Aromatoleum aromaticum EbN1: one gene and its partner. The protein of the gene in region 2 interacts with the protein of the main gene of each other region in a pairwise test. Links are inferred from orthologs where the notes say so. Each region holds a gene or a part of one and is shown on either strand. Other genes may lie near its edges. The genes, in order: dnaA and EBN1_RS04155.

Region 1 (16,412 bases), 820 kb from region 2 along the record:
TGCGTGCAGGATGTCCTCCGACACCGGCTGGCTCCCCAGGCGCACCGGATGCACTGCATTCGGGTGCAGCGAGCGGACGATCTCGCGGTACACCTGCTTGTACAGGATGATCGCCCGCATCATCTTCATGCCACCGCCAGCGGAACCGGAACAGGCGATGAAGCTGCCGAGGAACAGGATCCACATCTGCGCGAACATCGGCCACAGCGTGTAGTCGTAGATCGTGAGCCCGAGCGACGTGGACATCGACACGACATGAAACGCGACATAGCGCAGCGTATTGAGGAAGCCGGCGTGGGCCTCGACGCTCATCAGATAGGCGGTCAGCACCGCGACGCTCGCGAGCAGCACGCCGAAATAGAACGGCAATTCGGGATCGGACAGGTACGGGCGCGCGCTGCGGCGCACCAGCGCGAGGTAGTGCGTCGCATAGTTCAGTCCCGCAAGCAGCGCGAACGTGATCGCGACCATCTCGACGGGCACGCTGTTGAAATGGCCGAGCGAGGCGTCCTTGCTCGAGAAGCCCCCCAGGCCCGTCACCGAGAACGCGTGGATCAGCGCTTCCCAGCCGTCGAGGCCGGCGAGCCACAGGCTAAGCCCGCAGGCGGCAGTGAGCAGGATGTAGGCTGTCCACAGGCCTTTTGCCGTCTCCGTGATGCGCGGCGTGAGGCTCGACTCCTTCATCGGCGTCGGCACTTCGGCGCGGAACAGCTGCCGGCCGCCGATCCCCAGCAGCGGCAGGATCGCAACCACCAGCACGATGACGCCCATGCCGCCGATCCAGTGCATGAAGGTGCGCCACAGGTTGATCGATATCGGCATCCGGTCGAGGCCGCTGAGGATCGTCGCCCCGGTCGCGGTCAGGCCCGACACCGCCTCGAAGTAGGCATCGATGACGGACAGACCGGGCACATAGCCGAACAGCGGAATCGCGCCGAAGACCGGCGTCACGACCCACGTCAGCGCGACGAGCAGGAAGCCGTCGCTCGGCTTCAGGTCGCGCTTGACGCGGCGCGTCAGCGCCAACAGCACGACCCCGACTGCGCAGGTCAGAAGCACTGCGTGATCGAACGCGCGAGTCGCGCCGTCGTCAAGGAAAAACGACACCGCGAGCGGAAACCCCATCAGCACACCGAACATCGTCACGATCAGGCCGAGGGCGCTGAGGACCGGGAAGTAGCTGCGCATGATCTACAGGAACGTGAAGCCGACCTGGAACAGCTTCTCGACCTGGCGCACGAGCTTCTTGTGCGTGCAGAACACGATCACGTGGTCGCCGCCTTCGATCACGGTGTCGTGGTGCGGAATGACGACGCCGCGCCGCATCACCTTGCCGTCGGGACGCCGCTCCTCGCGCACGATCGCCCCGATCGTCGCGCCCTTCGGCAGCGCGATGTTCTCGATCGTGCGGCCGACGACGTTCGAGTCCTTCTCCTTGCCGTGCGCGATGATCTCCAGCGCTTCGGCCGCGCCGCGACGCAGGCTGTGCACGGCCACCACGTCGCCGCGCCGTACGTGCGCGAGCAGCGAGCCGATCGAGGTCTGCGCCGGCGAGATCGCGATGTCGATCGGCCCCCCCTGCACCAGGTCGGCGTAGCTGCGGCGGTTGATCAGCGCCAGGGTGCGGCGCGCACCCATCCGCTTCGCCAGCGACGTCGACATGATGTTGTCTTCGTCGTCGTTGGTCAGCGCGAGGAACAGGTCGACCTCGTCGATGCCTTCGTTCTCGAGCAGCTTCTCGTCGGTGGTGTCGCCGCGCAGCACCAGCGCCCGCCTCAGCTGCGTTGCGATCGCCTCGGCGCGGTGCTTGTCGACTTCGAGCACCTTGACGTTGTAGTCCCCCTCGATCGAACGCGCGAGCCGCAGGCCGATGTTGCCGCCGCCGGCGATCATGACGCGTCGTGTGACCCGGTCCGAGCGGCGCATCTCGCGCATTACCTGGCGGATATGCACCGTCGCGGCGAGGCAGAACACTTCATCGCCGGGCAGGATCGTCGTATCCCCTTCGGGGATCAGCGGTTCGCCATGGCGGTAGATCGCCGCGATCCGCACTTCGATATTCGGCATGTGGTAGCGCAACGCCTTCAGCGGATGGCCCACCAGCGGCCCGCCTTCGAACGCCGTGACGCAGATCAGGCTGAGCACGCCGTCGGCGAATTCCAGCACCTGAAGCGCTTCCGGAAATGCGATTAGGCGCTTGATGTAGTCGGTGACGATCTGCTCCGGGCAGATCGAGAAATCGACCGCGAAGTTGTCGCTGTTGAGCAGCTCCGGATGCTCGACGAAATCGGTCGAGCGCAGTCGCGCGATACGCGTCGGCAGGTTGAACACCGTCTTCGCGACGCGGCACGCACAGAGGTTCGTCTGGTCCGACTGCGTCACCGCGATCAACAGGTCCGCGTCATCGGCACCGGCGTCGCGCAGCACCTGAGGCGACGCTCCGTTGCCGAGCACGGTTCGCAGCTCCAGGCGGTCGCGCAGGATTTCGAGGTGCTCGGGGTTGGTGTCGACGAGGGTGATGTCGTTCGCTTCGGAGACGAGGTTTTCCGCGACCGAGGCGCCCACCTGCCCGGCGCCGAGGATGATGATCTTCACCGCCGGGATCTCCTGGAGCGCATTGCGGAGGCGCGCCCGTCAGCGGCCGGGAAGCCGCAGTTCGTGCCGCTGGCCGGGTTCAATTTTCCTCGCTCCGGCGTCCGGCCTGCAGGCCGAGCTGTTTGAGCTTGCGGTACAGATGGGTGCGTTCGAGCCCGCTTTTCTCGGCCAGCCGAGTCATGTTGCTGCCTTCGAGGCGCAGATGATGCTCGAAGTACAGTCGTTCGAACGCCTCGCGCGCCTCGCGCAGAGGCTGGTCCAGGGACACGCCGACGTGACCTTCGGTGGAGGGGATCAGCAGCCGCCGAACGTCGGCGATGCCGATCTCCTCGTCGAGCGTGCCGAGCGCGAGCGACTTCACCGCGGCGCGCAGTTCGTTGTATCCACCGCTCCACGGCTGTGCGCGCAACGTATTTAGCGCGCCGGTCGAAAACTGCCGCCGCGGCACTTCGCCCGCCTCGACCAGATGCAGCAGCAGCTGTGCCGCGAGTTCGGGCAGGTCGTCGCGCACGTCGGCGATCGACGGCGGCGCGAGGCTGACTTCGAACAGCCGCGCGACGAGCGACTCCTCCCACCCCTCGCGGACCAGCGCCTCAAGCGTGTGGTCGGTCGCGACGACAAGGCGCAGGTCGTAGCGCTCGAGGCGCTCGAGCGCGAACGCCAGGTTCTTCTGCTGGGTGCGCGCCAGCCGCGACAGTTCGGGCACGAACAGGACGCCCCCCTGGCAGGCCTGCAGCTGGTTGACGTCGAGCGGCGGCGACACCGTGGACAGATCCAGCCAAGGCGCCCCTTTTGCCTGGAAACTGCGCCCCGCGAGCTCCGCGAGGCTGCCGGCGCCGATGCGCAACAGCAGCACGCGGGAAGTCACCGCGACCTGCTGGATCAGCCGCTGCAGCTCGCGCAGCGGCACCGAACGGGTAAAGGCGGCGAGCGTCAGCGGCGACGGCGCACCCGGTGCGGCCGGGCGCTGCAGCCCGCGCTTCACCGCGGCGAGCAGTTTTTGCAGGCCGATCGGCTTTTCCAGGTAGTCGATCGCCCCGATGCGCGTCGCCTCGACCGCGGTGTCGATCGTGCCGTGGCCGGACATCATCACCACCGGCATCGTCAGCTGCCCGTTGGCGGACCACTCCTTCAGCAGCGTGATGCCGTCGGTGTCGGGCATCCAGATGTCGAGCAGCACCAGGTCCGGGCGCGCGGCGTTGCGCGCGGTGCGAGCCGCGGCAGCGTTCTCCGCGAGCACGATGTCGTGCCCTTCGTCGCTGAGTATTTCGAAGAGCAGCTCGCGGATGCCGACTTCGTCGTCAACTATGAGTATGTTCGCCATGGGTCACTTGTCGCTGGTCTGGGGTGCGAGCCGCAAGCGGATGCGGACTTCGGCACTCCCGGAGTCTCTGTTCATCAGGCGGATTTCTCCACCATGTTCGTCGATGATCTTCTTCACCATCGCGAGGCCGAGGCCCGTCCCGCGGCTCTTCGTCGTGAAGTACGGCTCGAACGCGTGGGCCAGCACAGTTGCCGGGAAGCCCGGCCCGTTGTCCCGTATCAGCAGCCCGGCGTGGTCCCCTTCCCCGCGCGTGACGAGCGTCACGACGCCGTCGTCCTGTTCGGCCAGCGCATCCTCGGCATTCTGGAGCAGATTGTGGATGACCTGCCGCAACTGGGTCGCATCGCCCGCCACGGCAGGCAGGCCGCGCTCGAGCTCGGCGCGCACATGCACCGGCGAGCTCTCGTAGAGATTCAGGATCTCGGCGATCAGTGCATTGAGGTCGACGCTGCCGATGACCGGGCCCGGCAGTCTCGCATAATCGCGGAACCCATTGACGAGATTCTTCATCGACTCGACCTGGTTGATGATCGTGCGCGTCGCCCGTTCGAGTATCTCGCGCCCTTCCGCATCGACCCGGTCGGCGAGCTTGTAGGCGAGGCGTTCGGCCGACAGCTGGATCGGCGTCAGCGGATTCTTGATTTCATGGGCGAGCCGGCGCGCGACTTCCGCCCAGGCGGCAGTCCGTTGAGCGGCGACCAGCCGGGAAATGTCATCGAAAACGACGACGAGGCCGCCGCCGGAAGCGGTCGGCAGGCGTGCACCGTGGATCAGCAGCGTCTGCGTGCTGCCGTCGGCGCCGGGCAAGTCCACCTGTTCGTGCCAGTCGCCGTCATGCTCATCGAAACCTTTCAGCAGTGCGTCGCGGAAACTCTGGTGGCGCGGCCACTGCGCCAATGACACCTCCTCGAAACCTGTCAGCTCGTCCTCGAGGATCGCCATCGCACCGGCGTTCGCGGCGCGCAATGTACCATCCCCGGCGAACGCGAGCACGCCGGTCGACAGGTTCGCGAGCACGCTTTCGAGATAGGCACGCGCAGATTCGACTGCGGCGCGGTTGCGATCGGCGGAATCGCGCGCCTCGACGAGCTGGCGCGTCATGCGGTTGAACGACTGCGTCAGCACACCGAGCTCGTCGTGCGCCGGCAGCGCCTGGCGCGGGCTGAAATCGCCCTGTGCGACGGCCTGCGTGCCTTCGGCGAGGATCAGCAGCGGCGCGACGAGGCGGCGTGACAGGATGAACGCGACCGCGACCGCCGCAAGCAGCGCGAGCAGCAGCGTCAGCGTCAGCGTCAGCGTGTAGATGCGGTTCAGCCCGGTACGGCCGAGCGTGAGCTGCTGGTATTCGCGGTACGCTTCCTGGACTGCTTCGGCATGGCGCGCGAACGTTTCCGGGACCGGCTGCGTCAGCTGCAGATACTGCGACTCGGCAGTGAGGATGCGCGACGGAATCGGCACCACGACGCGGATCCTCAACCCGTCCCCGGGCCGGGTATCGACGATGTGATAGCGCTGAGTCTGGCGCGCCTGGCGCAGCTGCGCGACCGTCGGGAGGTCGGGCAGGAAACCGCCGAACTCGCCCGACACGGTCACCAGCACCTGGCCGTTGGAGCCGATCACCGAGGCGCTGCTGACGCCGGCACGTTCGCGCAGGCGATTCAGCAAAGTCGGCGAGACGGGCGTCATCCCTTCGAGTTCCAGCGCCATGTCCTGGGCCTTGTCACCGACCTGGGATGCCAGGTAGTCGAGCGCGTTCTGCCCCAGCGCAATGCCGCCTTCGAGCGCGGAGTCGACGCGCACGTCGAACCACGACTCGATGCTGCGGACGACAAACTGCAGCGATACCGCATAGACGATGATGCCGGGGACCAGCGCCATCAGGGCGAACATCAGCATCAGCCGGTACTTGATCCGCGAGCCGAACTGGCGGTCGCGGTACTCGCGCCACAGCGCGCGCAGCTGGAAACCGACCAGCCCGCCGAGGGCGACGGCGACCGCGCCGTTGATCGCGAGCAGATACGGATAGCTCTTGGCGAAGAGCTCGGTGTTCGAACTCGCCGACGCCAGCAAAAACAGCGAGATGCCGGCGAGCGCCGCGACGACGATCAGCAGGACCCGTTTCATCGCGGAGCACCGGCGAGGAACGTCCACCGCATCCAGTCGGTCCCGAGGTTCCAGTCCCGGCTGCCGAGTGCGGTGACCTGGAACGGCTTCGGCAGCAGGCTGGTGTCGAGGAAAAAGCGCAACGCGGCACGATACGATTCGCCCGTATCGAGTTCGTCGATCGGGACGATCTGCCAGTTGCGGATCCGCAACATCGTCCGCACCGCCGAATCCAGCGTGTCGAAACTCTGGTGGAAGTTGCCGACCGACAGGCGGAAGCTGCGCGTGATCGCGTGGTACGAAAGGCGGAAATTCAGCGAGCGCTCGACGACAGTCTCGTCGAACCAGTACCAGCGCGGCTGCTCAACGATGAATTCGGCGGTGAAATACAGCGATACACCATGGGTCACCGCATCGGCCAGCCGCTCGTTGAGGTCGAGGTCGATGTCGGCGTTGACCACGTAACCCTCTTCGCTCGCGACGATCTCGGCGTAACCGATATCCCCTTCCGCGACCGCCGGCAGCGGCAGCAGGCCGACGACCAGCGCGAGCAGCGCGGCTCGCAGCAGCTTAGCGACGCTTGCCGAGGAGCGCGTAGAAAAAACCGTCATGGTCCGTAGCAGGCAGCAACTGGCGCTCGAGCCGGCCGTCGATTTCGAGCCGCTCGAGATCGGGATGGCGGGCACTCAGCCGCGCGATCTGGGCTGTATTTTCTTCGTTGAAAACGGAGCAGGTGACGTAAAGCATCCTGCCACCGGGCGCCAGCGTCGGCCACAGCGCGTCGACGATGTCGGCTTGCTGCGCGGCGAAGCGGCGGACGTCCTCGCGTCGCCGCAGCCACTTGATGTCCGGATGCCGGCGCGCGACACCCGACGCCGAACAGGGAACATCGGCAAGAATGCGGTCGAACGGCCGGCCATCCCACCACGTGTCGAGAGCGCGGCAATCGGCCCTCAGCACTTGCGCGTCCAGGCCGAGGCGCTCGAGGTTGTCGCGGATGCGCTGGACGCGTTTCGGATCGAGCTCCAGCGCGACGAGTTCGACCGGCTTCGTCTCGAGGATATGGGCAGCCTTGCCGCCCGGCGCCGCGCACGCGTCGAGTACCCGCTGGCCCGGCGCGAGATCCAGCCACCGCGCTGCCCACTGCGCTCCCGCGTCCTGCACTGAAACGCGCCCAGTCGCGAAACCCGGCAGGCTCGCGACCGGCACCGGCTTGTCGAGCACGAGCGCATCGTTCGCGAGCCGCCGGGAGCCGATTCCGGCGTTACGCAGTTCCGCTTCGACCGCCTCGACACTCGCTCGCGTGCGATTGACTCGCAGCGCCATCGGAGGCCGTTGGTTGCCCGCTTCGAGCGCGGCCTCCCAGTCGCCGGGCCAGGCAGCACGTACCTGCGCCACCCACCATGCGGGATGGCGATAGCGCGCCGCCTCATCCGCTTCGACGAGCGCCGCCAGCTCGTGCTCGTCGCGCAGCCGCTTGCGCAACACGCCGTTGACGACGCCTTTGAGCCCCGGCGCGAGAACTGCCGCCGCATCGACCGCCTGGTCCACGACCGTGTGCGCCTGATCCGGACGGTGCTCGAGGCGATGCAGCGCAACCAGCAACAGGGCATGCAGCGCGACCGGCAAGGGTTTGTGCAACAGGCGGCGCAGGACGACGTCGCCACGCCCGTAGTCGCGCAGCGTTCCCCATGCCAGATCGCGCACCGCACCGCGCGTCGCATCCGGCCAGCCCGGATTCGCGCGCAACAGCCGCTCGTAAGCCTCGGTCAAATTGGCACCTCCGAGGACCGTTTCGACGAGAGATGCCGCTTGCAGCAGGGCGTAGCCAAGACCGTCGCTCGGAAGCACGGGGCGGCCTTTGGCCGGTCGGGAGGAAAGGGTCACGGGAATCGAAACTTTGCTGGATGGCACCCTGCCCCGCAAGCTACGCGAGGCGAAGTACTCAGGTAATTTGGCAACGTCTGCTGATGCAGTGCGTCGCGCCATTGTAATACTGCAGCGCGATAATTCCGCGCCCGGCAAGGCGTTTATCGGCGCATCGTTGGAGGATTGCAATCCTTCGGCGTCAGTCGCTCCCACGGAACAATATGACTCGGCTATCGCAAACCCGGCCTTCGAGCCCGGCGGGACAAGCGCACGGACGTGTTCCACGTGAAACTTTCGTCACCCGACGATGACATCGAACAGCATCTTCCCGATCAGCGCCGTTACGACACCGAGAAACATTTTCCGTACGAAGCCCGCGCCGTGACGCAGCGCAAGCCGCGAACCGACGAGTGCGCCAACGAGGTTGGAGCAGGCCATCACGCCGGCGGCCTGCCACAGGATCGCGACATGCGAAGTGAAGAACGCGATCGCCGCGAGGTTCGTCGCGACATTCACGATCTTCGCCGTCACTGACGCGCGGAGAAAGTCCATCGCCAGGAAGCGGACGAACAGGAAGATCAGGAAACTTCCGGTTCCCGGCCCGAAGAAACCGTCATAGAACCCCACGCTTGCACCGATCAGCAGCGCCGGCGCAGTCGCGTGCAGTGGTTCGGCCGTGGCATTTGCCGTGCCAAAGTCCTTCCGAATGAACGTGTAGATTGCGACCAGTATCAGCAACAGCAGGATCACCGGCTTGAGCGCTGTCGGCGACAGATATGCGACGGCACGCGCTCCGAACCATGCTCCGGCAAGCGCAGAGGCCGCAGCCGGCAGCGCGACCCGCCACGGAATTGCCACCCGCCGCGCATACTGAATCGCCGCGCTGCTCGTGCCGACGATGCTCGCCAGCTTGTTGGTACCGAACAGCGTCGCCGGCAGACTTGCGGGGAAAGCGGTGAACAGCGCCGGGATCTGCACGAGTCCACCGCCGCCGACCACCGCATCGACAAACCCGGCAAGAAACGCGGCAAGCCCGAGAAAGAACAGCAGCGTTTCGGAATCGGACATCAATGTGAGCCTGTTTCACGTGGAACAACAAGTCGAAGGGAGACAGCTGCCGTATCGAAACAATTGACCGTTTCGCGCCAACACTGCAACAAACGATGCAGAAGCACGCAAATCGACTAAGCTCCTTGCCACGAAAGAGATTCAAAAACGGTCATGGCATCGCCCGCTTGACGCGATCTTGCCGGCTGGACACGGAAAGCACTCCCTGATCTTCCTGTTCGCAAGCCGCCGGCAGCGGCTGATGCCCGGTTATCGCCTCTGGCTGCTGCGTCTGTCATGACGAGGGAGGCACGATCATCGGCCCAGAAACCCCCGCTCGATGAGCGCCGCCGCGATCCCACGCATCGCCTCGACTCCCGTCATCGCCAGCGACACGCCACGATCGGCGACGGTCTTGGCCTCGTCGCGGTTGATCCGGATGATCGGCGCGTCTTGACCCTCGCCGAAGAGGCGCACGGACGGGATTGCCGTACCGGCGCCGACCTCGATGACCAGCAGCCGGTCGACCTTGCTGCGCCACGCGTCCAGTCGAGCGAGTTGGGTCCGCATGCGATGCTCGATCCACGTGCCATCCCCAAACATCAGGACATTCGGCCGGGCCAGCCCCTTGCACCATGGACAAGCCGGAAAATCGTTCAACAGCATGCATGCCTCCTCGTCGATCTCCGGCGCGAAGGCGTCGGCGGGCCACACGTCCCCCATGCAGCCGTCCAGGCACTGCAGGTGATGGATCGAGCCGTGGCATTCGACAATACGCCCCGAATCGAAACCCGCCCGCTGAAACTGGCCGTCCACGTTGCTGGTAAAAACGAAAGCGCCATCAGACAGCCGGCGTGCAATCGCGCGGAGGATGTGGAACGTCGGCGCGGGCTCGGTCTGCCGGTAGAGCTTCAGCCGGTGACCGTAGAAACCCCAGGCAAGCCGCGGTCGCTCGCGAAACGCATCCGGGCATGCGATGTCCTGGAAGTGCAGACGCGCACGACCGAGAGCCGGATACACACGCCAGAAACCCCCGCTACCGCGAAAATCCGGCAACCCTGAATCGACACCCAGGCCGGCGCCGGCGGTGATCAGCAGTCCATCGGCCTGCTCGATCAGGCTGGCGCATCGGGCGAAGCACTGTGCTGACTCATCCGTTCGACCCATGCGCATCAGTCTTCGCAATACACTGGGGCAGCGGATGGATCTCGGTCCGATTTCCCTCGAAACTGCCCCGGAAGCATCGCTACTTGCCGATGCAGAACCGCGAAAAAATCACCCCAAGCAGATCGTCGGATGAAAACTCTCCGGTTATCTCGCCGATGCGGATTTGAGCCAGCCGGAGTTCCTCCGCGAACAATTCGAGTGCACCGCACTGGGATCGCGCCGCGACCACGTGGGTCAGCGCGTCGCGCAACGCGACAAGATGGCGTTCACGCGCAAGCACGACGTCGTCGCCATGCGCGTGCCAGCCTGCCACCCTCAGCAGCTCGCTGCGCAGCAGGTCCACGCCGAGCGCGAGCTGGGCGGAGAGCTGGATCACGACGCCATCGTCGTGCTGCAGCCGCGCCGGTTCGAGTCCGCACAGATCGATCTTGTTGAAGATCGTGATCCGCTCCACCCCTTCGGGCAGAGCCGCATCGATCGCGTCGTCACCCGGTTGCGGACCGACTCGCGCATCGACGATACGCAGGATCACGTCCGCGCGCGCGATCTCGCGCCACGTCCGCTCGACTCCCAGGCGTTCGACCGGATCGGCCGTTTCCCGCAGTCCTGCCGTGTCGATGACATGGATTGGAATGCCTTCGATCGCGATCGTCTCGCGCACGGCGTCGCGCGTCGTGCCGGCAATGTCGGTGACGATCGCGCGTTCGTCGCCGGCGAGGCAGTTCAGCAAGCTGGACTTGCCGACGTTCGGCTGACCGACCAGGACGACATTCATCCCGCTGCGCAGCAGTGCTCCCTGGCGCGCGCGCTCGAGCACCCTTTCGAGCTTGACGCGGATCGCGTCGAGTCGCTCCAGGGCGCGGGCGTTTTCGAGGAACTCGACGTCTTCGTCGGGAAAATCCAGCGTCGCTTCGACGAGCATCCGCAGGTCGATCAGGGCGTCGGTGAGCCGATGCATTTCGTCGGAAAACACCCCCGACAGCGAACGCACCGCCGAGCGTGCCGCAACCACCGTCGACGCCTCGATCAGGTCTGCGACCGCTTCGGCCTGGGCGAGGTCCATCTTCCCGTTGAGGAACGCGCGCCGCGAAAACTCGCCCGGCTCGGCGAGCCGGGCGCCGAGCTCGAGACAGCGCGCAAGCACGAGCTGCAACACGACCGGTCCGCCGTGCCCCTGCAGTTCGATGACGTCCTCGCCCGTGAACGAATGGGGCGCCGGGAAATAGAGCAGGATGCCTTCGTCGATCGGTTTGCCGACTGCGTCGACAAAATGCGTGAACGCCGCGTGCCGGGGTTTCGGCTCCCTCCCCGTCAGCGCACGGGCAAACGGCGCGAGCGCCGCACCGGAGACGCGAACGACTCCGATGCCACCGCGCCCGGGTGCGGTCGCGAGCGCCGCGATGATGTCAGGCAGGCTTGGCGCCGGACTTCTCACTTTCGATCATCCGCGTGATCTGCCATTGCTGTGCGATCGACAGAATGTTGTTGACGACCCAGTACAGCACCAGGCCCGACGGGAACCACAGGAACATGAAAGTGAAGATCACCGGCATCGCCATCATGACTTTTGCCTGGATCGGATCCGGCGGCGTCGGGTTGAGCTTCATCTGGATCAGCATCGACACGCCCATGATCACCGGCAGGATGAAGTACGGGTCCTTCGCCGACAGGTCCTGGATCCAGCCGAGCCACGGCGCTTGGCGCATTTCGACGCTGCCGAGCAGCACCCAATACAGCGAGATGAACACCGGGATCTGCACCAGGATCGGCAGGCAGCCGCCGAGCGGATTGATCTTCTCCTTGCGGTACATCTCCATCATTTCCTGCTGCATCTTCGCCTTGTCGTTGCCGTACAGCTCCTTCAGGCGTTGCATGCGCGGACCGAGCACCCGCATCTTCGCCATCGACTTGTAGCTCGCGGCCGACAGCGGGAAGAACATCAGCTTGATCAGGATCGTCACGATGATGATCGCCCAGCCCCAGTTGCCGACCACGCCGTGGATCCACGACAGCACCCAGAACAGCGGCGCGGCGATCACCGTCAGCCAGCCGTAATCGACGACCAGGTCGAGCCCGGGAGCGATGTCCTCGAGCTTGTCCTGTTCCTGCGGGCCGGCGTAGAGGCTCGCCTCGACGCGTCCGCTCTGTCCCGGCTGGATCGCCGCCACCGGCACGATCACCCCGGCCGAATACAGGTCGTTGCCGACTTTCTGCGCGAAGAACTCGCGTTCCGTCCCGCCTTGCGGCAGCCACGCGCTGACGAAGTAATGCTGGACCATCGCGATCCAGCCGTCACTCGCCTTCTTGACGAACTTCGCCTTGCCTTCGGCGATTTCCTCGAACTGGACTTTCTGGAACTTCTCGGCGTCGGTGTAGAACGCCGGGCCGGTGAAAGTCGTGACGCCGAACGCCTCGACCGACTCGGCCGGCTTGCCGTCGCGCGTGAGCTGGTAATACGCGTGGGGCGAAAGCGTGCGCTCGCTGCTGTTCACGATCTCGTAGGCGACGTCGACGAGATAGTTGCCGCGATGGAAAGTCATCACTTTCGTGACCTTGACGCCATCCTGCTCCGGCGCCTCGAGCCGCACGACGAGACGGTCCTCACCTTCCTTCAGCACCTGTTCGCCCTGCGGCAGGGCGAACGTCGTCTTGTGGGTCGGCAGGTCCTCGCCGATCAGCCCGGATTGCGCCGCATACAGATGGATCGTGCCGTCGTCGAACAGCACGAAGTTCTTCGTCTTGTCCGCTGTCGCTTTGTGCTGGGCCAGTTCGAGCCGGACGATGTCGCCGCCCTGCGCCGAAACTTCTGCGACCATCAGGTCGGTGCGCACCACCATGCGCGGCGCGGTCGAAGCGGTCGCTGCGCCAGGCACGCCGGGCACGGCAGTGGTCGCTCCCGGCGCAACACCGGTGGTCGGCGTCGGCACGCCGGCCCCTTCGACACCTGCGGTCGCAGTGACGGCGGTCGGCGCGGGCTGGCTTTGTTTCAGCCAGGCATTCCACAGCATCACGAGGGAAAGGGAGAAGACGAGGAAGAGTACGAGGCGGCGCTGATCCATCGGATTATTGTTCGATCTGAAATTGTTCAGGGGACGGGATCATACCCGCCGGGATGGAATGGGTGGCAACGGCCCACCCGCTTGAGCGCAAGCCAGCCGCCACGCATCGCGCCGTGGCGCTCGACAGCTTCCTGCGCGTACTCCGAGCAGCAGGGATGAAAGCGGCAATTACGGCCCAGCATGGGGCTGATCGCGTACCGGTACACACGCAGCAGACCGAGCACCAGCGCTTTCATCATTCGCGAAACCGCCCGAGCAGATTCACGACATCGTCGTTGATCATCGCGCGCGTCGCCATCTTCACCGGCACATGCAGGCGCACGACGAGATCGTGGTGCGCAAGCGCCGGCCGCGCCTTGCGGAACTGTTCGCGCACGATGCGTTTCAGCAGATTGCGCACGTTGGCCCGTTTCGCGAGCTTCTTCGCGATGACAACTCCAAGGCGCGCCGTCCCGAGTTCGTTGGGGCGATAGTGGGCAATGAAAAACCGCCCCTTGAACGCCCGCCGAAAAGCAAAAACGGATGAGTACTCATCCGTTTTTCGTAACCTGTAGGCGTCGAGGAATCGCTGGTCAACGCCCGGCCGGCTGCTCACCTCAAACGGCGAGACGGTGACGGCCCTTTGCACGACGGGCGCGGATCACTGCGCGACCGCCACGGGTCTTCATGCGGACCAGGAATCCATGGGTGCGCTTGCGACGGACGACGGAAGGCTGATAGGTGCGTTTCATTTCGGTCTGCCAGTATTTGGGTCAAACGCGAGATTTAATTGGATAATGCACTGTTTGTCAAGCACAATTTTTGCCCCGACCTGTGGATAACTTTTGCGGCGGGGGGTAGAATCCGCGTTTCCGCTTTCGGTCGATCACAGAGCAGGAGCAGCGTCGCTGCACCGCGCTCTGCATCACTTCCGCGAAAGCGTCCCTATAACCCACATCAAGCTGCCGCCGTCTTTTCGCCGCCTTGGTGAACAGTGGAGAGGGTACGCTTTGAAAACCGTGCCGCAAGTCCAAACCGTCGAACCCGTGAGCCAAGATCTCTGGTCCTTCTGCCTGTCGCGCCTGGAGCACGAACTGCCGCCGCAGCAGTTCAACACGTGGATCAAGACGCTGCAAGCCGATGAGGAAAAGGCCGGCGCCAGCGTCGCGTTGCGCCTGGTCGCCCCGAGCCGCTTCGTGCTGCAGTGGGTGCGGGAGCGCTACCTGCGCCGGATCGGCGAACTCGGCGCCGAATTCCACGGCGCCCCGATCGAAATCGAACTCGTGCTGCCCGCTGCCGGCGCGGCCCGCCCGGCCGCGCGCCCCGTCATCGGCAGCGGGCCCGTCGCTGGCCCGGCCCCTGCCCCAACCCCCTCCCAGGCACCTGCAGCCACAGCTGCCGCCCCGGCCGTCGTCACGCGCCCGGCCGAACCCGAATCCTCCATCGTCACCGCGTCGGACCTCGCCTACGAGAAGACGCGCCTGAATGCCGACTTCACGTTCGACACGCTGGTCACCGGGCGCGCCAACGACCTCGCGCGCGCGGCCGCAATGCAAGTCGCGCAGAACCCCGGCACGTCGTACAACCCGCTGTTCGTCTATGGCGGCGTCGGCCTCGGCAAGACCCACCTCGTGCACGCGATCGGCAATGCAGTGTACCGTCACAACCCGCGCGCGGTGATCCGCTACGTGCACGTCGAGGACTACTACGCCGACGTCGTGCGCGCGTACCAGCAGAAAAGCTTCGACGCCTTCAAGCGCTATTACCGCTCGCTCGACCTCCTGCTGATCGACGACATCCAGTTCTTCAACAACAAGAACCGCACGCAGGAAGAGTTCTTCCACGCGTTCAATGCGCTGACCGAGGCACGCAAGCAGATCGTCATCACCTGTGACACCTACCCCAAGGATATCCAGGGCCTCGAGGACCGGCTGATCTCGCGCTTCGACTGGGGCCTCACCGTGCAGATCGAGCCGCCGGAGCTCGAGATGCGCGTCGCGATCCTGCAGAAGAAAGCCGAGGCGCTGCGCGTCGATCTCCACGACGACGTCGCCTTCCTGATCGCGAAGAACCTGCGCTCGAACGTGCGCGAGCTCGAAGGCGCGCTGAACAAGGTCGTCGCCTTCGCGCGCTTCCACGGCCGCGGCATCACGCTCGAAGTCGCGAAGGACGCGCTGAAGGATCTCCTGAACGCGCACAACCGCCAGCTCACCATCGAGCACATCCAGAAGACCGTCGCCGACTACTACAAGATCAAGGTCGCCGACATGCACTCGAAAAAGCGCACGCGCGTCATCGCCCGGCCGCGTCAGGTCGCGATGTGGCTCGCGAAAGACCTCACGCCGATGTCGCTGCCGGCGATCGGCGAGGCATTCGGCGGGCGCGACCACACCACCGTGATGCACGCGTGCCGCACGATCGCCGAGCTGCGCCTTGGCGATCACCAGTTGAACCACGACGTCCACGTGCTCACCCAGGTTCTCAGGGGATGAGCACCGCAGCCCCAGCCCTTTTGATTGCGCTTCGCGCCAAGCCCGGAACCACCTAATCCAAACCGGAAAGACTCTGACGCCATGCTTCTGCTCACCACCACCCGCGACGCGCTCCTCGCCCCGCTGCAGTCGGTCGCCGGCATCGTCGAAAAACGCCACACCCTGCCGATCCTGTCGAACGTGCTGATCGAGAAGCACGGCGACCAACTGACGCTGCTCGCGACCGACATCGAGATCCAGATCCGCACCACCACGGCCGGACACATCGGCGGCGAGGACGCATCGATCACCGTCGCTGCGAGGAAGCTGCAGGACATCCTGCGCGCAGTGCCCGAAGGCGACGTGACGGTCATGCTGGACGACAAGCGCCTGACCGTGAAAGCGGGGCGCAGCCGCTTCGCGCTGCAGACGTTGCCGGCCGCCGACTACCCGCGCATGAACCCGCCCGACGGCGACGCGACGCACTTCTCGGTGAGCCAGAAAAGCTTCAAGCGCCAGCTCGCCCAGGTCGCCTACGCGATGGCGCAGCAGGACATCCGTTATTACCTCAACGGCCTGCTGCTGATCGCCAGCGGCAGCGAGCTGCGCATGGTGGCGACCGACGGCCACCGCCTGGCGTTCGCGTCGAACCCGCTCGCTGGCGACGTCCCGCATACGGAAGTGATCCTGCCGCGCAAGACCGTCATGGAGCTTGCCCGCCAGCTCGCCGACAGCGAGGATCCGCTCGAAGTGATCCTCGCCGGCAACCAGGTCGTGTTCCGCTTCGGCCCGATCGAA
Region 2 (4,997 bases):
GAAAAATCAAGGCCTATAACGGATTTCAATGAATAATGGATAAAATGCAGGTAGGAATTACCCGATGTAGGGCTACCCCTTAACGGGGATGACAAGGTACTTGCCCGAAGGGATGGGAAGTTCGCCGATAAGCCGGGTTCTGTCGAGCGCCTGCGACTCGCATCACAGGCACCGGGCAGTCATTCCTCTGGGCGCCGCGTTGCCGCGGCGCTCAAGCAGCCTACCCGGGAACAGCGCGAGCCACGCCATTGCTCCCCTATTTGGCCTTGCCCCGGATGGGGTTTGCCGTGCCAGTCCTGTCGCCAGTCCTGCGGTGGGCTCTTACCCGACGAGGCTTGCACCCCGTCCGCAACGACGCTCGACGCGCGCTGCGCACCATTTCACCCTTGCCTGATCTCCTCGCGGAGCCATCGGCGGTTTGCTTTCTGTTGCACTTTCCGTCGCCTCACGACGCCCGGCCGTTAGCCGGCATCCTGCTCTGCGGGGCCCGGACTTTCCTCCACGCACACAAGTGCACGCAGCGACTGCCTGGCGAACTTCCCGCGGCGATTATACGCGCGCGCTCACTGCACCGCGGGGATAAAAGCGGCAGCGCCTTCCTGCAGTTCGAACGTGCCGGCAAGCGGCCCCGGCAGCGTACCGGCGGCGACAAGGGCTCGCAGCACGACGGACGGGCTCATCGCGAGGTCCTGTCAGAGCACGCGCCAAGCGACTGTTTCGCCGGCACGCAGCGGCACCAGCGGGTCGTCGTGCAGGTATTCGTATTCGCCCGGCACTTCCCACGCGTCTTTCGCCAGCGTGATCCGCTCGGCGTTCGGCGCAAGGCCGTAGAACGCCGGCCCGTTCAGGCTCGCGAAAGCCTCGAGCCGGTCGAGCGCTCCGGCCTGCTCGAAGGCCTCGGCGTACAGCTCGATCGCGGCGTGCGCGGTGTAGCAGCCTGCGCAGCCGCAGGCGGTCTCTTTCGCGGCGCGCGAATGCGGCGCGGAGTCGGTGCCGAGGAAGAATTTCGCGTTGCCCGACGTCGCCGCTTCAACCAGCGCGCGGCGGTGGGTTTCGCGCTTGAGCACCGGCAGGCAGTAATGATGCGGGCGGATGCCGCCAGCGAAAATCGCGTTGCGGTTGAGCAGCAGGTGATGTGCCGTCACGGTCGCCGCGACGTTCGGTCCGGCGTCCTGCACGAAGCGCGCTGCCTCGGCGGTCGTGATGTGCTCGAAGACGACGCGCAGAGCGGGAAAGCGCGCCACCAGCGGCGCCAGGACCTGCTCGATGAACACCTGCTCGCGGTCGAACACATCCACGTCGCCGTGTGTGACTTCGCCATGCACGCACAGCACCATGCCGAGCTTTTCCATGCGCTCGAGCACGGCGTGGACTTTTTCGATGGCGGTCACGCCCGCGTCGGAGTTCGTCGTCGCACCGGCCGGATACAGCTTGACGGCGACGACCGCGCCGCTCGCCTTCGCGCGGTCGATTTCATCGGGCGAGGTGTTGTCGGTGAGGTACAGGCTCATCAGCGGCTCGAAGTGCTGGCCGGGCGGCACCGCGGCGAGGATGCGGGCGCGGTATTCGAGTGCCTGCGCGGCAGTCGTCACCGGCGGGCGCAGGTTCGGCATGATCAGCGCGCGACCGAAACGGCGAGCGGTGTGCGGCACGACGGTCGCCAGCGCTGCGCCGTCGCGCACGTGCAGATGCCAGTCGTCGGGGCGGATCAGGGAAATCGTCTGCATGATCGTCGATTCGAAAGAGAAGCCCGGATAGGGAAATTCGGAGTCTGGAAACCGGAACGGTTCGGGATGCGGCGCCGGCAAGTATAGGCGCGGCTCAGCCTCCCCTGAGTTCCAGCGCCCGCGCATAGAGCGCATTCTTCGACGCACCGGTGATGTCCGCTGCGAGCCGTGCGGCAGTCTTCACCGGCAGCTCCGCGATCAGCAGCGCCAGCACGCGCTCGGCCTGCAGGTCCAGCCCTTCGCGCACGGGCGCGCCGGACACCACCAGCACGAATTCGCCGCGCACCCGGTTCGGGTCCTCGGCAAGCCATGCCGCCGCGTCGCCGAGCGGCACCCGCACGATCTGCTCGAACAGCTTCGTCAGTTCGCGCGCAATCACGATCTCGCGCTCCGCTTCGAGCACTGCCGCGAGGTCCGCGACGCACTCGGCGATGCGGTGTGGCGACTCGTAGAACACCAGCGGCACCGCGACGGCGCGCAGCGCGTCGATGTCAGCGCGGCGCGCGGCGGACTTCGGCGGCAGGAAGCCGACGAAATGGAAGCCGTTATCGACAAAGCCGGCTGCCGACAGCGCGGCGATCGCGGCGCACGGGCCGGGAATGGGCACCACCGGGAAGCCCGCCTCGCGCACTCGCGCGACCGCGCGCGCCCCGGGGTCGGAGATCGCGGGCGTGCCGGCGTCGCTGATCAACGCGACGTGCTGCCCCGCCTGCAGCATGCGGATCACCTGCCCGGCGGCCGCCTGCTCGTTATGCTCGTGCAGCGCGACGAGCCGCGTTGCGATGCCGAGCGCATCGAGCAGGCGCTGGCTGTGGCGCGTGTCCTCGGCCGCGATGACCCCCACGCCCGCCAGCACCGCTTGCGCACGCGCGCTGATGTCCTGCAGGTTCCCGAGCGGCGTCGCCACCACATACAATGACGGCGTACTGGAAAGGGGCGAGGAGCCGTGAGCCATGAAGGGTGACCGGAATGTGAAGGAAGGCGCCATTGTCGGCGCCTCCACGACCCGGAAGCAAGCGTCGGGAGCGGCGGCCGAAGCGCTCGCCGAACGCTTCCTCGCGCGTCGGGGGCTCATCGTGCTGGCGCGCAACGTGCGCTGCCGGGGCGGCGAGATCGATCTCGTGTGCCTCGACCATGGCATCGTCGTGTTCGTCGAAGTGCGGCTGCGCACGAACGCTCGCTTTGGCGGCGCCGCAGCCAGCATCACGCCGGCCAAGCAGCGACGCGTCATCCTCGCCGCGCGGTGGTGGCTGGCCGGCGCCGGCCGTCGTCATGCCGGACGGCCATGCCGTTTCGACGCGGCGCTGCTCGCCGACCTCGACGAGGACGGCGTCGAATGGCTGAAAGCCGCTTTCGACGCCGATGGATCGTAAGCACGACGCCCGCCGCTTCACCGCTCGCCCGTGCGACACGGCGTCCGCGCGCCCCCATGCTAGACTTTTGCCCCCGACGAAGTGACCCGAAGGCCATCCATGGACCTCATCCATCGCATCTCCAGACAGTTCGAAGACAGCGCGCGCATCAAGCTCGAAGCGCTCGAAGCGCTCGCCGCGCCGATTGCCGGGGCTGTGGAAATCATGATCGGCAGTCTGTTGAACAACGGCAAGATCCTGGCGTGCGGCAACGGCGGCTCGGCCGCGGACGCGCAGCATTTCGCGGCCGAACTGGTCAATCGCTTCGAGATGGAACGCCCTCCGCTCGCGGCGATCGCGCTGACGACCGACACCTCGACGCTGACGTCGATCGCTAACGATTACGACTTCACGCAAGTATTCTCCAAACAGGTGCGGGCTCTCGGACATCCCGGCGACGTGCTGCTCGCGATCTCGACGAGTGGAAACTCGCCCAACGTCATCGAGGCGATCGCGGCCGCGCGCGAACGCGAAATGCGCGTGATCGCGCTGACCGGCAACGACGGCGGGCAGATCGGCGCACTGCTCGACGACGGCGACGTCCATCTGTGCGTTCCGGCGCAGCGCACCGCCCGCATCCAGGAAGTTCACCTGCTGACCCTGCACTGCCTGTGCGACGGCATCGATTGTCTGTTACTCGGAGTAGAAGACCAATGAGCGAATCACGCCCGCAACTCACTCGCCGCACCTTCCTCCTCGGCCTGACCGCCGCCGCTGCGCTGCCGGTCCTGCAAGGTTGCTTCCCGCTCGTCGCCGGCGGCGTCGGAGCCGGAGCGGCGATGGTGGCCGACCGGCGCACGTCGGGAGCCTACGTCGAGGACGAAGGGATCGAATGGCGCGCCGCAAGTGCGCTGCGCGACCGGATGGGCGACGCCGTGCACGTCAACATCACTTCGTTCAACCGCAACGTTCTCCTTACCGGCGAAGCGCCGAGCGAAGCGCACCGCGCCGAAATCGAACGCGTCGTCAGCGGCGTGTCGAACGTGCGCGGCATCACGAACGAAGTGCAGGTTGCCGGCATCGCATCGCTGACTTCGCGCAGCAACGACTCGGTCATCACGTCGAAGGTCAAGGCCCGCTTCGTCGACGCCGCGACCTTCGGTGCGCACCACGTCAAAGTCGTCACCGAAGCCAGCACCGTCTATCTGCTCGGCCTGGTCACGCGCCGCGAAGCCGATGCCGCGACTGACGTGGCGCGCACGACGTCCGGAGTGCGCAAGGTCGTGCGGGTGTTCGAATACATCACCGACCAGGAAGCGCGCCGGCTCGACGGCCAGCGCAGCAGCGGCACGTAACAGGCGTTTTGCGAACCGGCGGTGGCCGCGCTGCGGCCTGCGCCTAGCGTCCCGTGCGCGCGAGCGCGGCGAGCAGCCTGTCATGGACGCCGCCGAATCCCCCGTTGCTCATCACCAGCACATGGTCCCCGGGCCGCGCCGCCGCCGCGACGTCGGCGACGAGCCGGTCGAGATCGTCGTACGTCGCCCCTCGCTCGCCGAGCGGCGCCAGCGCGCCGGCGACATCCCACCCGAGACCGTTTGCATAGCAATAGACGCGGTCCGCCTGCGCGAGACTCTCCGGCAGGCGGTCCTTCATGACGCCCAGCTTCATCGTGTTGGAACGCGGCTCGAGCACCGCCAGGATGCGGCCTGCGGGTTCGCGCCGGCGCAGGCCGTCGACGGTCAGCGCGATCGCGGTCGGATGATGGGCGAAGTCGTCGTACACGGTGATGCCGCGGACCTGTCCGCGCACTTCCATGCGGCGCTTGATTCCCCGGAAGCCGGCCAGGCTCGCGATCGCCTGCGCCGGCGTGACGCCCACATGACGGGCGGCGGCGATCGCCGCGAGCGCATTGCTGCGG

What was found.
Region 1: the proteins of EBN1_RS04155 (region 2) and dnaA interact in binary tests that used the Escherichia coli proteins (3 or more experiments, as listed by UniProt). The link is inferred for Aromatoleum aromaticum EbN1 from one-to-one orthologs.

The regions. Positions count from the first base shown.
Region 1 is NC_006513.1:1,679,771-1,696,182, forward strand. The notes cover bases 13,455-16,412. They hold dnaA (chromosomal replication initiator protein DnaA), read left to right. Parts: upstream 13,455-14,189; coding sequence 14,190-15,635; downstream 15,636-16,412. Other genes in these bases: rnpA (ribonuclease P protein component), read right to left, coding at 13,455-13,792; rpmH (50S ribosomal protein L34), read right to left, coding at 13,761-13,895; dnaN (DNA polymerase III subunit beta), read left to right, coding at 15,717-16,412. In the rest of the region: EBN1_RS07940 (TrkH family potassium uptake protein), read right to left, coding at 1-1,188; Trk system potassium transporter TrkA, read right to left, coding at 1,192-2,595; EBN1_RS07950 (sigma-54-dependent transcriptional regulator), read right to left, coding at 2,675-3,919; EBN1_RS07955 (sensor histidine kinase), read right to left, coding at 3,923-6,043; EBN1_RS07960 (DUF4390 domain-containing protein), read right to left, coding at 6,040-6,633; 16S rRNA (cytosine(967)-C(5))-methyltransferase RsmB, read right to left, coding at 6,593-7,873; EBN1_RS07970 (sulfite exporter TauE/SafE family protein), read right to left, coding at 8,189-8,959; EBN1_RS07975 (SIR2 family NAD-dependent protein deacylase), read right to left, coding at 9,254-10,111; tRNA uridine-5-carboxymethylaminomethyl(34) synthesis GTPase MnmE, read right to left, coding at 10,185-11,540; membrane protein insertase YidC, read right to left, coding at 11,512-13,164; membrane protein insertion efficiency factor YidD, read right to left, coding at 13,191-13,400; more of rnpA, read right to left, coding at 13,400-13,454. UniProt on the Escherichia coli protein: Plays an essential in the initiation and regulation of chromosomal replication. Binds in an ATP-dependent fashion to the origin of replication (oriC) to initiate formation of the DNA replication initiation complex once per cell cycle.
Region 2 is NC_006513.1:866,955-871,951, forward strand. Bases 2,237-4,997 are described here. They hold EBN1_RS04155 (phosphoheptose isomerase), read left to right. Parts: upstream 2,237-3,199; coding sequence 3,200-3,796; downstream 3,797-4,997. Other genes in these bases: rsmI (16S rRNA (cytidine(1402)-2'-O)-methyltransferase), read right to left, coding at 2,237-2,682; EBN1_RS04150 (YraN family protein), read left to right, coding at 2,681-3,100; EBN1_RS04160 (BON domain-containing protein), read left to right, coding at 3,793-4,434; mpl (UDP-N-acetylmuramate:L-alanyl-gamma-D-glutamyl-meso-diaminopimelate ligase), read right to left, coding at 4,478-4,997. Outside these bases: pyrC (dihydroorotase), read right to left, coding at 693-1,727; more of rsmI, read right to left, coding at 1,822-2,236. UniProt on the Escherichia coli protein: Required for the timely initiation of chromosomal replication via direct interactions with the DnaA initiator protein.